Regions from separate parts of the Paenarthrobacter sp. NPDC089322 genome, predicted to be linked through region 3. Evidence: riboswitches for the same ligand, from Rfam matches in the RefSeq annotation. Region 3 holds a riboswitch; each other region holds the start of a gene.
The links. Region 3 has a riboswitch for cyclic di-AMP ahead of AB0N65_RS00135 (hypothetical protein). Riboswitches for the same ligand answer to the same signal wherever they lie in the genome.
Positions count from the first base shown of each region.

Region 1: another riboswitch for cyclic di-AMP. It lies ahead of AB0N65_RS06065 (M23 family metallopeptidase); the one in region 3 lies ahead of AB0N65_RS00135 (hypothetical protein).
Region 2: another riboswitch for cyclic di-AMP. It lies ahead of AB0N65_RS02020 (NlpC/P60 family protein); the one in region 3 lies ahead of AB0N65_RS00135 (hypothetical protein).
Region 4: another riboswitch for cyclic di-AMP. It lies ahead of AB0N65_RS19630 (hypothetical protein); the one in region 3 lies ahead of AB0N65_RS00135 (hypothetical protein).

Region 1 is NZ_JBFBGW010000004.1:80,005-84,847, forward strand. It holds gene serC (phosphoserine transaminase) at 1-639, opposite strand, end outside; gene AB0N65_RS06060 (metal-dependent transcriptional regulator) at 945-1,640, shown strand; cyclic di-AMP (ydaO/yuaA leader) riboswitch at 1,878-2,119, shown strand; gene AB0N65_RS06065 (M23 family metallopeptidase) at 2,123-2,953, shown strand; cyclic di-AMP (ydaO/yuaA leader) riboswitch at 3,093-3,261, shown strand; gene AB0N65_RS06070 (C40 family peptidase) at 3,266-4,012, shown strand; gene AB0N65_RS06075 (NlpC/P60 family protein) at 4,114-4,843, shown strand, end outside.
Region 2 is NZ_JBFBGW010000001.1:424,312-429,154, forward strand. It holds gene AB0N65_RS02010 (universal stress protein) at 1-307, opposite strand, end outside; gene AB0N65_RS02015 (FAD-dependent monooxygenase) at 778-1,401, shown strand; gene AB0N65_RS02020 (NlpC/P60 family protein) at 1,500-2,288, opposite strand; cyclic di-AMP (ydaO/yuaA leader) riboswitch at 2,292-2,484, opposite strand; gene AB0N65_RS02025 (copper resistance CopC family protein) at 2,635-3,267, opposite strand; gene AB0N65_RS02030 (NCS2 family permease) at 3,381-4,823, shown strand.
Region 3 is NZ_JBFBGW010000001.1:25,845-30,687, reverse strand. It holds gene AB0N65_RS00145 (HAD-IA family hydrolase) at 1-336, shown strand, start outside; gene AB0N65_RS00140 (aminotransferase class V-fold PLP-dependent enzyme) at 396-1,781, shown strand; gene AB0N65_RS00135 (hypothetical protein) at 1,902-2,729, opposite strand; cyclic di-AMP (ydaO/yuaA leader) riboswitch at 2,733-2,918, opposite strand; gene AB0N65_RS00130 (HAMP domain-containing sensor histidine kinase) at 3,028-4,527, opposite strand; gene AB0N65_RS00125 (response regulator transcription factor) at 4,531-4,843, opposite strand, start outside.
Region 4 is NZ_JBFBGW010000028.1:19,209-24,051, reverse strand. It holds gene AB0N65_RS19635 (MFS transporter) at 1-341, shown strand, start outside; gene AB0N65_RS19630 (hypothetical protein) at 528-1,793, opposite strand; cyclic di-AMP (ydaO/yuaA leader) riboswitch at 1,796-1,947, opposite strand; gene AB0N65_RS19625 (ATP-dependent DNA ligase) at 2,178-3,245, shown strand; gene AB0N65_RS19620 (DUF6480 family protein) at 3,270-3,512, opposite strand; gene AB0N65_RS19615 (alpha/beta hydrolase) at 3,625-4,410, opposite strand; gene AB0N65_RS19610 (hypothetical protein) at 4,414-4,620, opposite strand; gene AB0N65_RS19605 (helix-turn-helix domain-containing protein) at 4,745-4,843, opposite strand, start outside.

The DNA of each region.
Region 1 (4,843 bases), on a different contig from region 3:
GGGGGAGAAGAGGCCAAGCCACAGTCCGCCGTCGGAAGCGAAATTCTTCTGCGGCGCGAAGTAGTAGACATCCGACTCGGCAACGTCAACGTCCAGTCCGCCCGCCGCGGAGGTGGCGTCCACCAAGACCAGTGAACCTTCGTCAGCGCCGGGGACGCGCTTGACAGGGGCAGCCACACCCGTTGACGTCTCGTTTTGCGGCCACGCGTAAACATCCACTCCGGCCTCGGCCTTGGGGGCGGGGCGGGTGCCCGGCTCGGACTTGATGATGGAAGACTCCGCCAGGAACGGTGCCTTATTGGTGGCTGAAGCGAACTTGGAGCCGAACTCGCCGAAGGAGAGGTGCTGGGCTTTCTCCTCGACGAGGCCGAACGCGGCCACGTCCCAGAAAGCGGTGGAGCCACCGACGCCAAGGATTACCTCGTAGCCCTCGGGTGCCCGGAAGAACCTGCTGAGTCCCTCGCGCACCGAGCCCACAAGGTTCTTAACCGGGGCCTGGCGATGGGACGTGCCCAGGATGGTGGCGGACGCGGCAGAGAGTGCCTCGATCTGCTCCGGGCGGACCTTGGACGGTCCTGCGCCGAAGCGTCCGTCCTTGGGCAGCAAGTCGGCGGGAATGGTGATGCTGTTGTCGCTCACGTGTGGCTCCAATGGGTATGGGTTAGAGAGGGGTCGTGGCAGGTGGCAACGGCTGCCCCTTCGACTCCCCAATTCTGCCTGACACGGCACGCGGGCAGTAACCCGCACCTGTCATAGTCCGCCACGTGGGACGAAGGGGCTGTGCGCGGGGGGGCCTTGTGCGCGAAAAAATTATCAAGAGTAATTCCAAATAAGCTAGGCTTGGATTGGCGTTCTTGAGGCGACGGTTGCACACCATCCGCCTTGGCCCGAACGCGGTACGGTGGAGATTACGCAAGAACTGCGTTCGAGGAGAGCTGAGCTGGATGACGGATCTGATCGATACCACTGAGATGTATCTTCGGACCATTTTGGAGCTTGAGGAAGAGAACATCGTGGCTCTTCGCGCACGCATCGCGGAGCGCCTGCGCCACTCCGGTCCCACGGTCTCGCAGACCATCGGACGCATGGAGCGTGACGGCCTGGTGGTGGTTTCCAATGACCGCCATCTCGAATTGACGGAAGTCGGCCGGAAGCGTGCCACAGAGGTCATGCGTAAGCACCGCCTCGCCGAGAGGCTCCTGGCTGATGTCATCGGACTCGACTGGGCTTATGTCCACGATGAAGCCTGCCGGTGGGAGCACGTGATGAGTGAGCGCGTGGAGCGAAGGCTCTATGAGTTGCTTGAACACCCTACGGAGTCTCCTTATGGGAACCCCATCCCGGGCCTTGAAGCCCTCGGTGGATTGGCCGACCAGGCTTTCGCGCGCTCGGACGTCAACCTCCTGCACGCCATGGACGGCTACGCCGCTGATTCACGCGTTGTTGTGAGCCGCCTCGCCGAACCCATTCAGGTGGAGCCTGAGCTCCTTACCCAGCTTGACGAGGGCGGAATCCGCCCGGGTGCGGCCGTGTCTCTGGAACGCGTGGGGGAGTACATCTCCGTCCGCGTACCTGGCATCGAAGGAGCCCTGGAGCTCCCGCCCGAGGTGGCAGCCCACGTCTTCGTTGCCGTCAGCTGACAGCCAGCCCGCAAGCCTTACCGCAGGACGCTCTTCCCGAAGGAAGGGCGTCCTGCGGCTTTGCGGTGCCGGCGTGTCGGATCTCACTTTCAAGCCGATGGCCTCCGTGTGACCTGCGGTTTTCGGTAAATGATGATAAGGGCCCCTCGCGGACCCGACGTTTTGGTAGATAACGAATTTATTACTGCGGCCTTTAATCCCCTATAGTTATCTACTAGCGCTGATACCAAAGCGTTACCTGATCTGGAGCCGAGCTCTGCCAGCAGATCAGGTGTGTCATCCACCACTGGCAGAGGCGGGGGAACCACAAGCGGCTGCCTAAAGAAGCAGCCTTGGGGTGAAGTCCGCAGCAGAAGTGCCTACTAACGCAAGTCCTTCCCGGGATACCTGTGTGCCGTGTGCGCTTCGTGCGGGCCGGGTCTTTGAACTCTCTGATCCGAATCCGACAGCTAACTTCGCAGGCTTTCCAGAGAGGACAGAGTTTGACATCGCAGAACGTCAGGGGTCGCCGCCGTGCGTCCGGCCCCGCTGCTGAGCTGCGGCCAGCCCGCGTCGTAACGGAGATCCGGCCCCGCGACACCCAGCGCCAGGTGCGCCGCCGTAAGAGCCCGATGCGCCAGGTAGCCGACTTCGCCGCAGCCAGTGGCGTCGGGCAGAAAGCCGGCGTTGCGCTCGCTGCCACCGGCCTTGCCTTGACTGTCGGCCTGCCGGCCACGAGCCCCGTCATGGCCACCTCGGAATCCGGTCAGACTGAGGCAGCCTTGACCGTTCCCGGCGGCAGCCAGCCGGAAGTTTCAGCAGCTGCATCAGCCAAAATCGACTTCAGCCGCGCTGCCGTAGCCACCGCTGCCGACCCCGACGGCAAGCTCAAGCAGCTGTTGAGCGCCCAGTCCGCGGAAAGCATCCAGCGTGCTTCGTCCGTGGGCAGCCTTGGCAGCCCCTTGGACACGCTCAGCACGGCTTCACCCTTCGGGTATCGAATCAGCCCCCTCACGGGTGGTGCCGGCGACTTCCACCGGGGCCAGGACTTCGTGGCCCAGTGCGGTACCGCGGTGCACGCCGCCGCTGCCGGCAAGGTCACTTTCGCGGGATGGCATGAGTACGGTGGAGGGAACCGCGTGGTGGTGGACCACGGCAACGGGCTTGAAACCACCTACAACCACCTTTCCTCCTTCACCGTCAAGGTCGGTCAGACCGTCAGCCGTGGCGACACTGTTGCCTTGAGCGGCACTACTGGTGCTTCCACGGGTTGCCACCTCCACTTCGAGGTACAGGTCAACGGCGAAGTCGTGGACCCCATGAGCTGGCTCTAAGCAAATTTGATGGTCACCTCTCGCATTGATGACACGCCCCGTGACCTGAATGTGACATTCGCAAACTTCTGTTGTACCGTCTAAAGCGCATCGGCTTTTTAGGGGGCCGATGCACTTGAGTGGATTGCCTAGCTCTGCCACCACTCAAGGTCCGTTCGCATAATTCGTCTGGCAGGGGCGGGGGAACCACTTCTGGCCTTCTTCGGAAGGCCTTGGGGTTAAGTCGCAAAGTTTCCTTGGAAGCCGCGTGGCCGGATGACTCCCATCCGAATCCGACAGCTCACCTCGTAGGCATTGGGAGAGGCTACCTTCGTGTCATCACGCACTACCCCTGCGCGCCATCGCGCCGAAACGGTTCGTACGAACCCGCTGAACTCGCTTTCCAAAGCCGTTCACAGCAATGCTGGCACCGTAGGCCGCCAAGCCGCCGTTCTGGCTGCAGCCTCTGGACTCGTTCTCAGCGTCGGACTCCCGGCCCAAGCGGCTGACACCGATGTTTCCACGACGGAAGCCTCCGGCGCCCAGCAGCTGGTTGCCACCGCAGTCGTTACCGCGGAACCCACCGCAAGCGTTTCCTTCGAGAGTCCCGTCGTGGTAACCAAGGAAGCCCCCAAGGTCCAGCGTGCCTCCCAACGCACACAGACCGGTGGCGCCCAGGGCGCGGCCAACCAGGCGAACGGCGCCGTGACTGCCCAGTCGTCCAAAACCAAGGATTCTGCCTCCAGCGCAGCGGCGTCCGGTCTTGCCGCCATCGCCTACACCGGCATCGGCCACCCCTACGTCTGGGGCGGTACTTCCCCCAACGGCTGGGACTGCTCCGGATTCACCCAGTGGGTCTACGCGCAGGCCGGCATCAGCATTCCCCGCGTCAACGCCTGGACGGCTATGACTCCCACCAGCACACCCGCTCCCGGCGACCTCGTCATGCAGAACGGCGGGGCCCACGTGGGTATCTACGTCGGCAACGGCATGATGATCAGCGCGCTGAACCCGAGCCAGGGAACGCTGCTTCATTCCGTGGCATCCACCGGCTCGTCCTCCTTCTACACCCTCCGCTAGAAAACATCCCGTTCGGGGCAGGCCAGCATGCCCCCCAAGTGCTGGTCGGCCCATGACCCGCGCCGTCCCCAACCGTGCGCGGACACGAAAAGAGAGTCATCATGACCAGTGCCAACAAAGTTGCACGGCATCGCGCTGAGGCCCCCAAGACCAGCTCCCTCGCCGTGATCGCCAAAGCTGTCAGCGACAACGCCGGTGGCGTTGGCCGCCAGGCTGCAGTCATTGCCGCTGCCTCGGGCCTGGTCCTGACCAGCGGCGTCGCTGCCAACGCGGCGGACACCAACGTCCAGCGTGAATCGACGGCCACGTCCACGCTCGACGTCCAGGCAGTTTCCCAGGCCACCATCGCTGCCGATTCCACTGTGGCGATCTCTTACGAGAGCCCGGTTGTTACCACGGTGGAGGCTCCGGCTCCCGTGGAAGAGAAGGCGCCTGCCAAGGCTGAAGCCCCGGCTGCAACGGCAGGCTCCGCTGCCACGCAGTCCGGTACCGCCAAACTCGCTGTCACCAACGAGGCACCTTCGGCGAAAGCTCCGGCGGCTTCCAGCGGCTTGGGCGCAGCCATTGCCGCAGCGGCCTACGCCCAATTGGGTGTGACCCAGGATTGCACCATGTTGGTAACCAACTCCCTGGCGGCCGTCGGTATCAACTTCCACGACTGGCCGGCCGGTTACCTCTCGCTGGGCCGCACCGTCAGTGCAGCCGAAGCCCAGCCCGGCGACCTCCTCTACTACGCCAACGGCGGCTACGGCGGACTTGCCCACATCGCCGTGTACGTCGGCAACGGTATGGCAGTGCATGGCGGATGGAACGGATCCACCACGGCATTGT
Region 2 (4,843 bases), 400 kb from region 3:
CGTCCACATCGATGCCGTATCCGGCCACCTTGTCCATGGCCTGCTTAACGATCGCTTCCGCGCCCTCACGGATCACGGAATCGTCAACAGTGGCATAGCCGCCGTCCAAACCGGAGGCCGCGAAGATAGGAACTGAATAGGCCGTGACGATATGCAACGGACGCTGACGACGTTCCGCTTCGCGGGCCGCCCACACAAGGGCGCATTGACCGTGTTCGGAACCGTCGACTCCGACGACGATTCCACCGGGCGCTATGGCCTGGTCACCGTCCCGTGGTTCTTCAACGTGTCTACCGTGCTGGTCCATGGGGCCCGCCTCTCCACCTACTGCTTGATGTTCCGGCCATTCTGCCAGAGGTTCTCCTGACCGGTGATCCTCGCCGCATTGCTACAAATGGCCGGGGCCGAAGGAACGTTGGGTTTCTTCCTCCAATCCCCACTATTCTCGGTTGGCAAGGTCGAATCAAGGCGACTCTGTGCTATGTGCATAACGGTCAGGGCTCGGTTTCCAGAGCGGTTTCCAGGACCCTGCCCGTACCACGAAACACCCTCTGGATGCGGTCAGCCGCACGTCCCGGATTCCGCTCCGGATGAACAACCAAAACACGCTGAAGGGAAGGCTATCCATGGCAGAAAAAGTTGGGTAATGTTCGAGTCACCGAATGGCCGGCAAAGGTGTCCCAGGACACAAACCGGCCATTTATTTGCGGCCGCTTGGGGAACCCGGACGCTGTCCATGCGATGCCCCCGGGCACAACGTCAAGGAGGAACCAAGCAGTGTCATACGCGCCTGATTCCGGCACGGAACGTACCACTACCGTGGTCATCGGAGCCGGTCTTTCCGGCTTGGCAGTGGCCAGCGAACTGAGCCGCTACGGCGTGAACTCCATTGTGGTGGACGGGTTGGGAAGCCTTTCCGCAACGGCACCGTCCCTCCACACCGGAATGCTGCAACGCTGCGACGCCGCGGACCCCGCCGCGATGCAGGAACGCAACGAAATCCTCCGCCACCTGCGCAACTATGCCGCGAGCCATCAGCTGGATGTACGTAACACCACGCGGGCCGTTCGCCTGGACTTTCTCGGCGTCAGCGCTTCCGGGTCCTTTGAGCCCGCAGCACGCCAGTGGGCTGTGCACACGGCCAACGGCGTCTTGTTGGCGGACCACATTGTGGTGACGCGGTGCGCACAAAGCCAGCTTCGCCGGATGCTCACGGAGCTGGGAATCTCCATCGGCCAAAACTTCGTGGCAGCCATGCGGGCCGTCGGCATGCATTTGGTGGGTGTCGGGGAACTGGTCACGCCTTCTCCGAAGGAAGTACTCCGTCAGGCCAAGGCTGTGGGACAGGCAATCTCTTCCAGGGTGGCGCTTCCCGCAGGACCCGGCCTGGCCATGGTCTGAACCAAGTTCCCAGGCAAATTTTCAAGCAAGCTTAACCCCAAAGGCCGGTGCCTCCGACGACGTAAGTCGTTGAAGGCACCGGCCTTTGAACGTGAGGCTTAGGCGCCGGCGCGTACGTAGGTCAGGGGACCCGTTGCGGTGAGCCAGCTGATGGGGTGGATGCCCGTCTGGTTGCCGTTGATGCCACCGCTGATGGCCTGGCCGTTGCCGATGTAGATGGCAACGTGGCCGGACTGGACGATCATGTCACCCGGCTGGGGGTCGCTGACGACCTTGCCGTAGTTCATGAACTGCATGGGACCGAGGTCGCCAACCGGGATACCTGCCGAACCGAGGGCCTTCTCGACCATGGCGGTGCAGTCCTGGAAGATGCCGATCTGGGCGTAGGCCGAGGCAACCATGGCGGCGTTGACGCCACCGGCGGCCGGAGCTGCGGCAGCAGGAGCGGCCGGAGCCGGAGCGGTCGCAGTTGCGGTTGCCGTCGCCTTGGCCGGAGCGGCTGCGGCGGTGGTGGTGGCTGCAGCCTTCTTGGGTGCCGGAGCAGGGGCCGGCTTCTCGATGACCGGTGCAGCAACCGAGGCTACAGCAGGACGCTCGAAGTTGACGGTGGCCGTTGCAGCGGCGGTGACAACCTTGTTGGGGGCCTCGGAAACGGCCTGTGCCACCGTGGCGGGGCTGGAGTCGCGCTCCACAGGTGCCTGTGCCGGGGTCTCCGCTGCGTGGGCAGCAATGGAGCCGGTCAGGACGAGGCCCGAAGCTGCGGCGATAACAGCAGCCTGGCGGCCTGCACCCGAAGCGTTGCTGGCAACAGCCTTGGAGATGGAGATGAACGGATTGGGACGTGCGCTGTCCGCCTTACGACGGCCGCGAAGAATGCGTGAAGACATGAAAAAGCCTCTCCCGATGCCTGCGAGGTTAGCTGTCGGATTCGGATGGGAGTCACCCGGCCACTATCCCCCGCTGTTCAGCGGAAGCTTCGTGACTTCACCCCAAGGGCGCACTTGAAAGCGGCCCAAATTGGGTTCCCCGTCTCTGCCGTAGGTTTGTCTGCGAACGGATTCCGGACTGCGGCAGAGCTAGGCAATCAGGCCGGAAGTGCCCCGTACATGGATCGGGCACAGGTACTACCGTACGCGACGATCACGTCAAAGTCACATTTGAGTAACGAGAAGTTCAAGTTCCGCGTGTCGCGGTGACCGATTCGAGACCTTCGACGCTATGTAGAAAGTCCCGTCATTCCGCGGGATTATCGTCCTCGGCGTCATTCGCAGCCAGTTTCTTACGGGCGGTAACAGCGAGGAAGATCACGAGACCGACCGCCACGACCGCCAGGCCCACAATGCTCCAGGGGAAGGGCTGGGATGCGGCCGGTTCCGATTCGTTATTTTCCGCGCCGGGAGCCGCTGTTCCCGCCGTCGGCACCACGGCCGAAGAGGTGGCCGAAGCCGAGGGTGACGCACCCGCCGAACTGCCTCCCGTCGTCGTGCTTCCACCCGTGGCGGTGAACGTGAAGGTGCCCTCAATGGGGTGCGAGTCTGAGCTGACCACCCGCCAGGTCACGGTGTACTCCCCTGCCGGCGCCCCGGGGCGCAACTTTTGGACGGCTTGGTTGTCGATGATCTCAACCGCGCCGTCCGCCCAGTTCTCGCCGCCAGTGGTTACCGTGACCCCGGACCCGATGGCCAGCGGCGGGTTGTTGAAGGTAATGGAGACCGACGCCGGTACTTCCGTCACGCTGGCACCGTTCGCCGGAGCCGTGGACTCGGCGACGTCGTGGGCGGATGCCGGGGCGGCTGCGAACAGCAGCGCCGACACGAAAGCAAGGACAGCAACGACGGCGGCCTGGAGCGGGCGGATGGTACGCATGGGGCGGTTTCTCCTAGTGTTGGCTTCCTTACAGACTAGGCGAATTGCCAAGGCGTCCCGCATCGGCAGGCATAGGATTTGAGGGCACACTCCCCCGATCCCCGGAGACCTTCATGCTTAAACAAGGTTCTGCCATCGACCGCTACTTCAAGATCTCCGAACGAGGATCCACGTATTCAAGGGAAATCCGCGGCGGGTTCGCCACGTTCTTTGCCATGAGCTACATCGTGGTGCTGAACCCCCTGATCCTTTCCGGGGCCGATTCGAGCGGAGCGTCCCTCGGATTCACTGCGGTCGCGGCCACCACGGCGTTCGTGGCCGGCGTCCTGACCATCCTCATGGGCGCATGGGCCAAGCACCCGTTTGCCGTAGCAACAGGGCTGGGCGTCAACGCCTTCGTGGCGGTAACCGTAGCGTCTCACCCCGAGCTGACCTGGCCGGACATGATGGGCCTGGTGGTGCTCTCAGGCGTCACCATGCTGATCCTGGTGCTCACAGGGTTCCGCACCGCGGTGTTCAAGGCCGTGCCTGAGGCTCTGAAGACGGCAATCGTAGTGGGCATTGGCCTCTTCATCGCCCTGATCGGCCTGGTCAACGCAGGGTTTGTCCGCCGGATTCCCGACGCCGCGGGTACAACTGTTCCCCTCGGTCTCGGCGTGGATGGCAAGCTCATGGGCTGGCCCACGCTGGTGTTCGCCGTGGGTTTGATCCTGACCATCGCGTTGGTGGTCCGAAAGGTCCGCGGGGCTATCTTGATCGGCATCGTCGTGTCCACGGCCTTGGCCGCCATTCTCGAATTCACCCTGCACATCGGCCCGAGCTTTGATGGTGAGAAGGTCAACCCGCGCGGCTGGTCCCTCGTTGCGCCCACGTTTTCGGAGTGGGGCGCCCCGGACCTTTCCTTGATCGGAAAAGCCAACCCCTTCGGAGCCTTTGAGCACCTCGGCTTCATCGCCGCTGCGCTGCTGGCCTTCGTGATCCTCCTCAGCATCTTCTTCGACGCCATGGGCACCATGGTGGGCCTCGCCAACGAGGCCGGAACCGTCGACGAGCACGGCAACATTCCCAACGTGGACCGCGTCCTTCAGGTGGATGCCCTTGGCGCAATCGTGGGTGGTGGCGCGTCCGTGTCGTCCAACCAGATCTTTGTGGAATCCGGCGCGGGCATCGGCGAGGGTGCACGCACCGGCCTGGCTTCCATCGTTACGGGTGTGCTGTTCCTGGTGGCCATGTTCTTCACGCCCCTGATCAACCTGGTTCCTTTCGAGGCTGTTGCCCCCGCACTGGTGGTGGTCGGCTTCATGATGGTGTCCCAGGTAGGCAAGATCGACTGGCAGGACTGGGGCGTCGGTATCCCGGCGTTTCTGACCATCGCCCTCATGCCGTTCACCTACTCCATCGCCAACGGCCTGGGTGCGGGCTTCATTTCCTACGTCCTGATCCGCACGTTCCAAGGCCGCACCCGCGAAGTTCACCCGCTGATGTGGGCCGTGGCTGGCGCGTTCCTGCTCTTTTTCGGCATTGGAACCGTGGAGGAGCTGCTGGGGGTCAAGTAGCCCCTCGCCGAGATGGCACT
Region 3 (4,843 bases):
GACCGAATCCTTGCCGATATCCGCATGCGGGCTGCCGGACTCACTATGCCGGCGACGACGGTCACCGCAGAGGCAGTCACGCGCGGCAAGCCCCATCCGGAGGGATACCTCAAAGCTGCTGCTTTGCTCGGCGCGGAACCGGCCGACGTCGTGGTTTTCGAAGACGCGCCCGCGGGCATCGCTGCTGCCCGCGCGGCCGGGATGCGCACCGTGGTGGTTGGCGACGCCGGGGGCGAACTCGAGCCGGGTATGTGGAGGATTCCGGACTACTCAGCTGTGACAGTCACCGCGGTCAAGGACGACGACGGCGGGCACCTGATCACGCTGACGCTCTAGTACCGCCCGGGTCGGGTAAGCATCTGGTCCTCCCGGAACGCCGGGAGTAGGCTGTGCGCATGTCTGCGTTGCCGGAGGCATACGGTGCTGCATTGGAGCGGGCCATGGCGCACGCTTCGGATTGGCTCGCATCGGTGCCCACACGTTCAGTCCGCCCGAATATGGATGCCGACCAAGTCGCCGCCAAGCTCAACAGCCCGTTGCAGGCCGGCCCCACGGATCCCGCGGACGTCATTGACGAGCTCGCAGCTGTAGCCGAACCCGGCCTCATGGCGATGCAATCCGGCAGGTTCTTCGGTTGGGTGATCGGCGGGACGCTCCCGGCTGCCATGGCTGCTGACTGGCTCGTGAGTGCCTGGGACCAAAACACAGGGCTGCGCTTCGCGACACCGTCTGCTGCCGCGATCGAAGAGTCCGCCGCGAAATGGCTCCTGGAGCTACTGCATCTGCCCGGGAAGTCCGACGTTGGCTTCACCACCGGCGCGACGATGGCCAACTTTGTGGGTTTGGCCGCGGGACGCCAGTATGTGCTGGAACAAGCCGGGTGGGACCTCAATACCTTGGGCCTCGCCGGGGGACCGCGGGTCACGGTGTTCGTTGGCCGGGAACGCCACGAAGTCATCGACCTCGTGGTTCGGTATCTGGGCCTGGGCAACTGCACCCCTGTGGATGTCGACGCACAAGGCCGTATCATCCCGGAGGCGCTGGCAGCGGCGATGGACGCCCAGCCGGGACCCGCCTTGGTGTGTTTGCAGGCCGGCAACATTCACTCGGGCGCGTTCGATCCCGTAGGTCGGGCCACGGAGTTGGCTCACGAGCGGGGCGCCTGGGTGCACGTCGATGGCGCTTTTGGTTTGTGGGCTGCCGTTAGTCCTGAGCTGGGAAAGCACTTGGTTGGTTTGGACACGGCGGATTCCTGGGCAACCGATGCACACAAAACGCTCAACGTCCCTTACGACTCGGGGCTGGCCATCGTGTCGCGACCGGACGTGATGCGCCGCGGTTTCGGAGTCCACGCCAGCTATCTCCCGGCGGACGACCACGGCCCCGGAGATCCGCATGAAAAGGTGCCGGAGCTTTCACGTCGAGCACGCGGCATCCCCGTGTGGGCTGCACTCCGATCATTGGGCACATCCGGCGTCATCGCCATGGTCGACAGGCTGGCTGCAAATGCCCGCGCGTTGGCCGAGGGCCTGGCGGCGATCCCTGGAGTGGAAGTCCTCAATGACGTCGTGTTCACCCAGGTTTCGGTCAGCTTCGGCAGCGACGACCGCACCCGGCGGGTCACTCAGCGCCTCATGGCCGAGGGAACGGTATGGATGTCGGGATCTGCCTGGCATGGCCGCGACATCCTGAGGATCTCCGTGAGCAACTGGTCAACGGACGCCGGAGATGTTGCAGCGTCAATTGCGGCGGTTAGGCACGCCGCGGAGGCGGAGCCTTAAACCGGTTTACGTCAATCAACGCGAAAACCGCGCCGGTTCGCACCGTTCGCATCAGTAACACTGGTGCGAACGGCGGAACCGGCACGGAATTCAAGCCTGGATCGGCTTGGTACCAGTTGCTTAGTACCAGTTGTTGGCCAGGTGGAAGGCGAGGGCTGCCGAGGGGGAGCCGTAGCGTTCCTTGATGTAGTTCAGGCCCCACTTGATCTGCGTCTGGTAGTTCGTCTGCCAGTCGGAGCCAGCCGTTGCCATCTTGCTCGCGGGCAGCGACTGGACGATGCCGTAGGCTCCGCTTGACGGGTTGGTGGCCGTGGTGCGCCAGTTCGATTCCTTTTCCCAGAGCGTGGTCAAGGCGACCATTTCGCTGGCACCCCAGCCGTAGTCGCCGAGGATGCTCAAGGCGTAGGCCTTGGCAGCAGCGGGATCGTCAATTGCCTTGGGGGCAGCGGCAGCTGCCGCGGCTTTTTCAGCGGCGGCGGCAGCAGCGGCGTCGGCGGCTTGCTTGGCGGCGGCTTCAGCGGCTGCCTTCTCTGCTGCGGCGGCCTGTTCTGCAGCAGCCTTTTCAGCGGCTGCCTTCTCAGCGGCAGCCTTTTCGGCGGCGGCCAGAGCGGCGGCTGCCTGATCGGCGGCGGCCCGTTCCGCGGCACCCTTGGCCGCAGCAGCATCCATGGAGGCAGAGATATCAGCCGACTTGTTGCTGAGCTGGGCGTTCGCCTGGGTCTCGGCAGCCTGGCTCATTTCCGGGAGGTTGAATGCGGCGTTGGCGGCCGTACCCAGTGACGCAACACCCAGTGCGGCGGCGACCACACCGGCCACGACGGACATACGCTGACCCGTCTTTCCGCGGCGGGCGGCGTCCTTCAGGACGGACTGCGACTTGGTCAGGGGAGCGGTGTGTTCGTCACGGTGACGCGCGGAAGGGCGCGTCTGATCGTTAAATTCAGACATGTGTGATTACCTCTCAGCGCCTGCGGAGTTAGCTGTCGGGTTCGGATGAGGTCATCCGGCCGCGCGCGTAGCAGCGGCTTCACCCCAAGGGCCAGGAAAATGCCTGGGCCCGGAGACTCTGGGTCCCCCGTCTCTGCCTCGAATGAGAACGGAACTCCGGGAAGTGGCAGAGCTCGGCGCATCCCGGGTGCGGGCCAGGTTGGGGCGACCCACCCTTTCGACGGTACAGGACGATTCGGCTTAAGTCACATTTGGGTAACAGAGATCACGACGACGGTGCGTCGCCTTGCTCGTTTCGTTACACGTATTCGGTGGCCACTGTGGGAAGTCGAAGAGTGAACTCCGTGCGCCCCGGCCTGGACGTGACTTCGACGCTGCCGCCGTGGGCTTGCACGATGGATTCAACAATGGACAAGCCCAAGCCGGAGGTTCCTTCCGAGCCCGATCTGGCAGCGTCGGCCCGGGCAAACCGGGAGAAAATGCGCCTTTGGAAATCGACAGGAATTCCCGGCCCATTGTCCATCACGGTGACCACAGCGTTGCCGTCAGCCGAGAGCGTCACGCCGGTAACCACTGTCGTCCCTGGATCTGTGTGTTTCCTGGCATTTGACAGCAAGTTCGCCAGCACCTGGTGTAGTTGGGTCGCGTCGCCGCGCACGATGATGGGCTCGTCTGGTAGTTGGAGCTTCCATATGTGGTCCGGGGCCATGACTTTCTCGTCGCTGACGGTTTCTATGACGAGTTGGGTCAGGTCTACGTCCGTAACCTTCAGCGGCTGGCCTTCGTCCAGCCTCGCCAGCAACAAGAGGTCCTCCACGAGCGTGGTCATGCGCTCGGACTGGCTCTGCACGCGCGCCAGCGACTTTCGGCCATCCTCCGTAAAGTTCTCTGTCATGCGCAGGAGTTCGGTGTAGCCCCGGATGGCGGTGAGCGGTGTCCGAAGTTCGTGGGATGCATCCGCTACGAATTGCCGCACTTTGGTCTCACTTTCCTGGCGGGCCTCCAGGGCACTGGCAACGTTATTGAGCATCTGGTTCAGGGCATGGCCAACGCTGCCCACCTCGGTTCCGGGGTGGGAGGCCGACGGCGGTACGCGCACCGCCAGTGCCACCTCACCGGCGTCGAGGGGGAGCCGCGAAACCTTGGTGGCCACTTCGGAGAGCTGCTCCAGGGGCCGCATGGTCCTGCGGATGATTACGGTACCTGCGAGGCCGATCAGCACAAGGCCTCCGAGCGAAACGATCACCATGGTCCACACGAGGGAAGCTTCGGCGCTTTGTTTGTCCGCGAGCGGCAGTCCCGTGACAATCACGTCCCCGTAAGCGGTTTCGACTGCTACGAGGCGGTAGTCGCCGTTGGAGAGCGAGCGGTCCACAGGGCCCGTGCCTTTAGGAAGCGCAAGGAGCACCTGCTGGTCCTCCTCCGAGAGGGAGACACGGTTGCCCTTGGCATCGATGAGCCCCGAACTGCTGACGGCGGAACCGTTCATGCGCGCATTGAGCGTCCCCGCGGCTTGGCCCCGGGCTTCCAATGGATCCGGCCTTCCGGACGGTGACGAGGGAAAGCTCGACGGCGGCCTGCCGAAGGATGCGGCGCGGTCCGACGCCTGTGCCAACTGACGGTCAAGCCGCCTGTTGAAAACCATGTCCATGGCGGCGTAACTGACTACTCCAATGGCACTGCAAATGGCCACCAGCAAGGCCATGGCCACCAGGACGAGGCGTGTCCGCAGGTGCCAGGTGGAGGGCTTGAGCCAACTCCGTTTGGTGGTCCTTGCGACTCCTGAAAGTGTGGCCAAGGGTTAGTCCGCAGGCTTGATGACGTACCCGGCACCACGAATTGTGTGGATCATCGGAGGATGCTTGGCTTCGATTTTCTTCCGCAGGTAGGAGATGTAAAGCTCCACGATGTTGGCCTGGCCGCCGAAGTCGTAATCCCAGACGCGGTCCAGGATCTGGGCTTTGCTGACCACGCGCTTGGGGTTTTCCATAAGGTAGCGCAGGAGTTCGAACTGTGTCGCGGTAAGTTGTATGTCGTCCCCGGCCCGGGTCACTTCCCTGGTGTCCACGTTCAGGGTCAGGTCCCCAACCACCAGTTCCGCCGTGTCCATTGCG
Region 4 (4,843 bases), on a different contig from region 3:
TCGTCTTCCTGGCCGTCGCGGCCATGGGCTTCAAGAGTGCGTCGCCGCTCTTCTGGACCATTCCGCAGTCCGGCCTCCACCCCGCAGTCCTGGCGCCGGCCATCGCGATCATCAACTCGCTGGGCAACCTTGGCGGATTCGTGGCCCCGTTCGGCTTCGGCATCATCAAGGAGCAGACAGGCAGCGTGATCCCCGGACTGTTCGCCCTGGCAGCAGCCTCCACGATTGCCGCCGGCTTGGTCTACTTCCTGCGGGAACGCAAGAAGGACGCCGCTCCTCATGCAGAAACCGGCGCCGTGGGCGAGGTTCGGTCGGCGGACAAAGTGAGCGCCACCGCCTAGTTTCGCTGAGGAACATCATGAGGCAGGCACCCGAGGGTGCCTGCCTCATGGTTTCGCGAGACTAGGAGCGCCGTAGCCGCTGGCAGCTCCAGCGACCCATCCGACGGCGGAACGTCGCGGTTCGGCTGCTGCTGCAGTACCTGCCGTGCCATCCGGTGTGCGTGGTGGTCCGGGGCATCCGTGTGCTCATTTCAGCAACCCGTCCGCAGCGTCAAGGAGCGTGTCCAGATCCACGGCAGACTGCGAAGGTGCAGCTGTGGGACTTCCCGTCGGTTTGGGCTTCTTGGACGGATCCGAGGTTGGTGTCGGCGTGGGGGTGACTGTCGGCGTCGTCGTGGGCGTGGGGGTAGCCGGCTGCGTGGGTACCGGTTGAGTGGGTACCGGGGTGGTCACGCCGGGTACCGGGGTGACAACCGACGGCGCGGCGGATGGTACCCAGACAGGGTCCGCCAGCGACACTTCCGGAGTCGGAATGGACGACGACGCTCCCGTAGGTGCCTCGGCGGCGGGCTGCCGGGCATCAGTTGTTGCTTTGCCGGCTTCCGCAGGGGGCCCTGTTGTGGCTTCCGTCGCAGCTGACGTGGACGAAGCAGTGGAGTATGAAGGGGTCGGTGCCGGGGATGCCTTACCTGTCTGGCGTCCTTCGCCATCCTTGGTCCCGCCGGCCTCATTGCTCTGCGTTTCCTGGCCAAAGAACGGCAGCTCGAGGGCCTGGCTCATGGTTCCCGCGGTGAGCACCAGGCCAAGAGCTCCAGCCACCACGGCCATGCGCTGGCTCATGGTCTTGACGGAGGCAGCCTTGGTCAAGGCAGCGTGCGGCTCCCGGCTCAACGTCGACGTTCCGAGGGACAGGCCGCCGAAGCCGGACTGGGTAGCCGAAGAGTTGGCCGCCTCTGCCGTGCTCAGGGCCGTGCCGTGCTCGCGCGCCTGGCTCCGGGCGGCCTTGCGACTCGCGAGACCTGCGGCTGCTGTGGCTGCTGCGGCGATCTGCGCCGGGGATTTGGCCTGGGCGGGTGACCCGGCGGGGACGGACTCGGATGCTGTGATCACCGGAAGCGCTGCCGTCGCGGGTTCCGCTGGTGCTTCTTCAACGGGTGCGACGACGGGAATCGCCGCCGTGGCGGGCTCGGCGGGTACCGGTTCTTCGGGAACTTCCTCGGCAGACCCTGCCGGAGCGACGACGGGAATGGCCGCGGTAGCCGGCTCCGGTTGTTCCGCTTCCGGCACAGCTGCGGCCTGTGCCGCGCGCTCACGCTCGGCCGCCCGGGCGGCCGCACGGGTGGTGGGCGCAGCGACGGTAGGAATCGCCGCCGTGGCGGGTTCCGGCGTCGAGGTTTGCGCGGTTGGTTCGCTGGTGGGGGATCCGCTGGGTTCGGCCCGACGGCGTCCGGTTGGCTTTAGGCGCTCGCGTGCAATTTGGGCGCGGCGCGGCTGATCCATGGTTGGGGACATGGTGGTTGCCTCTCAACGCCTGCGAGGTTAGCTGTCGGGTTCGGACGAGGCCGTCCGGCCGCACATGGCGGCTTCACCCCGAGGGCCTGTTGGGGGGTCAGGCCCGGGAACTCTGGGTCCCCCGTCTCTGCCGCGGGTCTGGCGGATTCCGAAGTGCGGCAGAGCTCGGCGTCACCCCGGAAGCGGCCCAGCGGAGAGTCGGGTCGCCCTTCGACGGTACATGAGCCGGAAAGTAAAGTCACATTAATGTAACGGACGGAACGCCTGCCCTCGCGGCGCGTGCTGAGGGCCTAGGCTTCGGAGCCGTTGTCCGCAGCGACGTTTTATCCACATATCGGTCGCCAACCCTAGCCTTACGCTGCGACCGGCAGGTAGACATGAGCTATGGATCTCCCTGTGAAGCCGCCGGTCTCGCCCATGCTTGCCAAGTCCGTGCCAAACATTCCGGACGTTGGGCACTATGAACCCAAGTGGGACGGCTTCAGGACCATCGTTTTCAAGGATGGCGAGGACATCATCCTGGGAAGCCGGAACGAGAAACCCATGACGAGGTACTTCCCGGAGCTCGTCGAAGCACTGCGAAGGAACCTTCCGGACAAGTGCGTGATCGATGGCGAGATCGTGCTTATCGCAGACAACAAACTTGAATTTGAGCTGCTGCAACAGCGGATCCACCCGGCCGACAGCAGGGTCAGGATGCTGGCAGACAAAACACCGGCGTCCATGATTGCCTTCGACATCCTCGCGTTGGGCGACGACGACCTCATGGTCCGGCCCTTCTCCGAGCGTCGCGCCATTCTTGAAAAAGCCCTCGCGCATGCCTCGGCCCCCGTCTATGTGACGCCTGCCGTTTCAGATCTCGACAAAGCCCGGGAATGGTTCGTGCAGCTTGAGGGAGCAGGGCTCGACGGCGTGCTGTCCAAACCGTTGGACGGCACCTACCAGCCGAACAAGCGGGTGATGTTCAAGACCAAGCATGAGCGCACCGCCGATTGCGTGGTGTCCGGGTTCCGCTGGCATAAAACGGCGAAAGTGGTGGGCTCCATGTTGTTGGGGCTTTATGACGATGCGGGGCGGCTGCAGCACGTCGGCGTAGTGGCGTCGTTCCCCATGGCCAAGCGCGAAAGCCTGGTCGCGGAATTGGAGCCCTACCGGATTGAGCTCAGCGAACACCCTTGGGGTCAGTGGGCCGCCCAAAGCGAAGAGGATACAGGCGGAACGCGCATGCCCGGCGCTCAGAGCCGATGGAGTGGCGGCAAAGACTTTTCCTTTGTGCCGCTGCGGCCGGAACTGGTGATTGAGGTTGCCTACGACTACATGGAGGGGGACAGGTTCAGGCACACCACCCAGTTCCGCCGGTGGCGTCCGGACCGGACCCCGGAGAGTTGCACCTACGAGCAGATCGAGGAACCCGCGGACTACGACCTCTCCGAGATCCTGAAGCTGCCGTAGCCCCGGGCCGAACGTAGTCCTGGACTACTCCTCGTGTCCCTGGTCCCGGCTCATGCTGTCTTCGGCCGGCGGTGTCTCTCCCGGGGGTACACCTCCGCCGGGCTCCAGCCCCGTGACGTTGCCGTTGGCGGGATCGGGATTGGCAGATGCTGCGGGGTCGCTGTCTTCGTCCTTGCGCATGTCCGGATCTTCGTGGATGCTGTCGGGCTCCGCCGCGCCGCTCACTCCGAAGGTCTGCGGATCGTCTTCCGGGTCATAGCTGGTCATGGTCAACCCTTTCCTCAGCAAACTTACTTTCGACCTTGCCCTGTCAGCCTAACCGGGGCGCGCCCGAGCCAACAAGGGCCGCACCCGAGGCGGGGGCGTCGACGGTAAGCGACTAATTCTGCCGGGATGTTGCCGAGACGAAGCTCCGGATGGCATCGGCTACCGCTTGAGGGCGCATGTGCTGTGCTACATGGCCGACGCCGTTGATCTCCACGAGCCTGCCCTGCGGTACTGCCCGCGAAAGGCGCAGCGACCATTCGGGGCCAGCCACGTGATCCCTGCTGCCGCGAAGGATCAGGACCGGGACGTCCACGTTGGCCAGTCGTTTCTCCGTGGGGTACTCCATCATCACGGGTAGTTCAGTCAGGTACCAGCGGGGGCCGCAACGAAGGTAATCGGTGACCACGATCCAGTTGGAGGACGGGCTTTCGCGAAGGAGGCCGTCCAGGAACAAGGCCAGGGACTGTCTCCCGATGTTCTTGTGCCGCGAATCCACCACGGGACCCATGAGCACCAGGTGTTGCACCCGTTCGGGCTCGCATAAGGCTGCCTCGATGGCGAACTGCACACCCATGGAGTGGCCCACAAGCACGTATGATTCGATGCCGCAGGACTTGAGTGCCTCAGCAATGTACGCGCCATAGTCCTCGACTGACAGTTGGCGGCCGGGCTTGGGGGTTCCTGCAAAGCCCGGAAGGTCCAAGGAATACGTGGGTGAACCGGCTGCGAGGACGGCGTGCAGCCTTGCGAGGTAGCGATGGGAAACGCCGATGCCGTGGATGAGAACGTACACGGGCTCGCCATTTGCCTGGGCGCCCGGCGGCGGCGTTCCATTCGTCCAGAGGATCCGGCCCGTCAGGCCGCGCGCTTCGACGTCGGCGGATAGTAGTGCTGTCAGTGTTTACTCCCGGGCAGCGTCGTCGGATTCGGCGGGGTCGCCTGCAGGGTGCGGGGCATCAGGTGATGCAGCAGCGTTAGCGGCGTCCCGGCGTCGGGCAATCTTGGACTCGGTCCACATGGCGACGGCGACGAACACGACGCATGCAAACATGAAGGTGGCAACGAAGTTCAATCCCATGGCGGAACCCAAGGGTGCGGCAAGGGCCATTGCGGCCACCCCGGCCACTATATGCCACCCTTTGAAATTGCCCACCAAACAAGCGTAACCCCGGGTTTTACAGGTGCTGGTCCGTTGGCTGGGATCGTTGCTTGATCCTTATCACTCCGACACTTTAGTGGGTGTCGGCGTCATCTGCGGCGCCATGCCCGGCAGCCGCCTCGGCCTGCTTCCTCTTCTGCGTTTCGAGCCACTCCATGATGGCTGCCTGCCG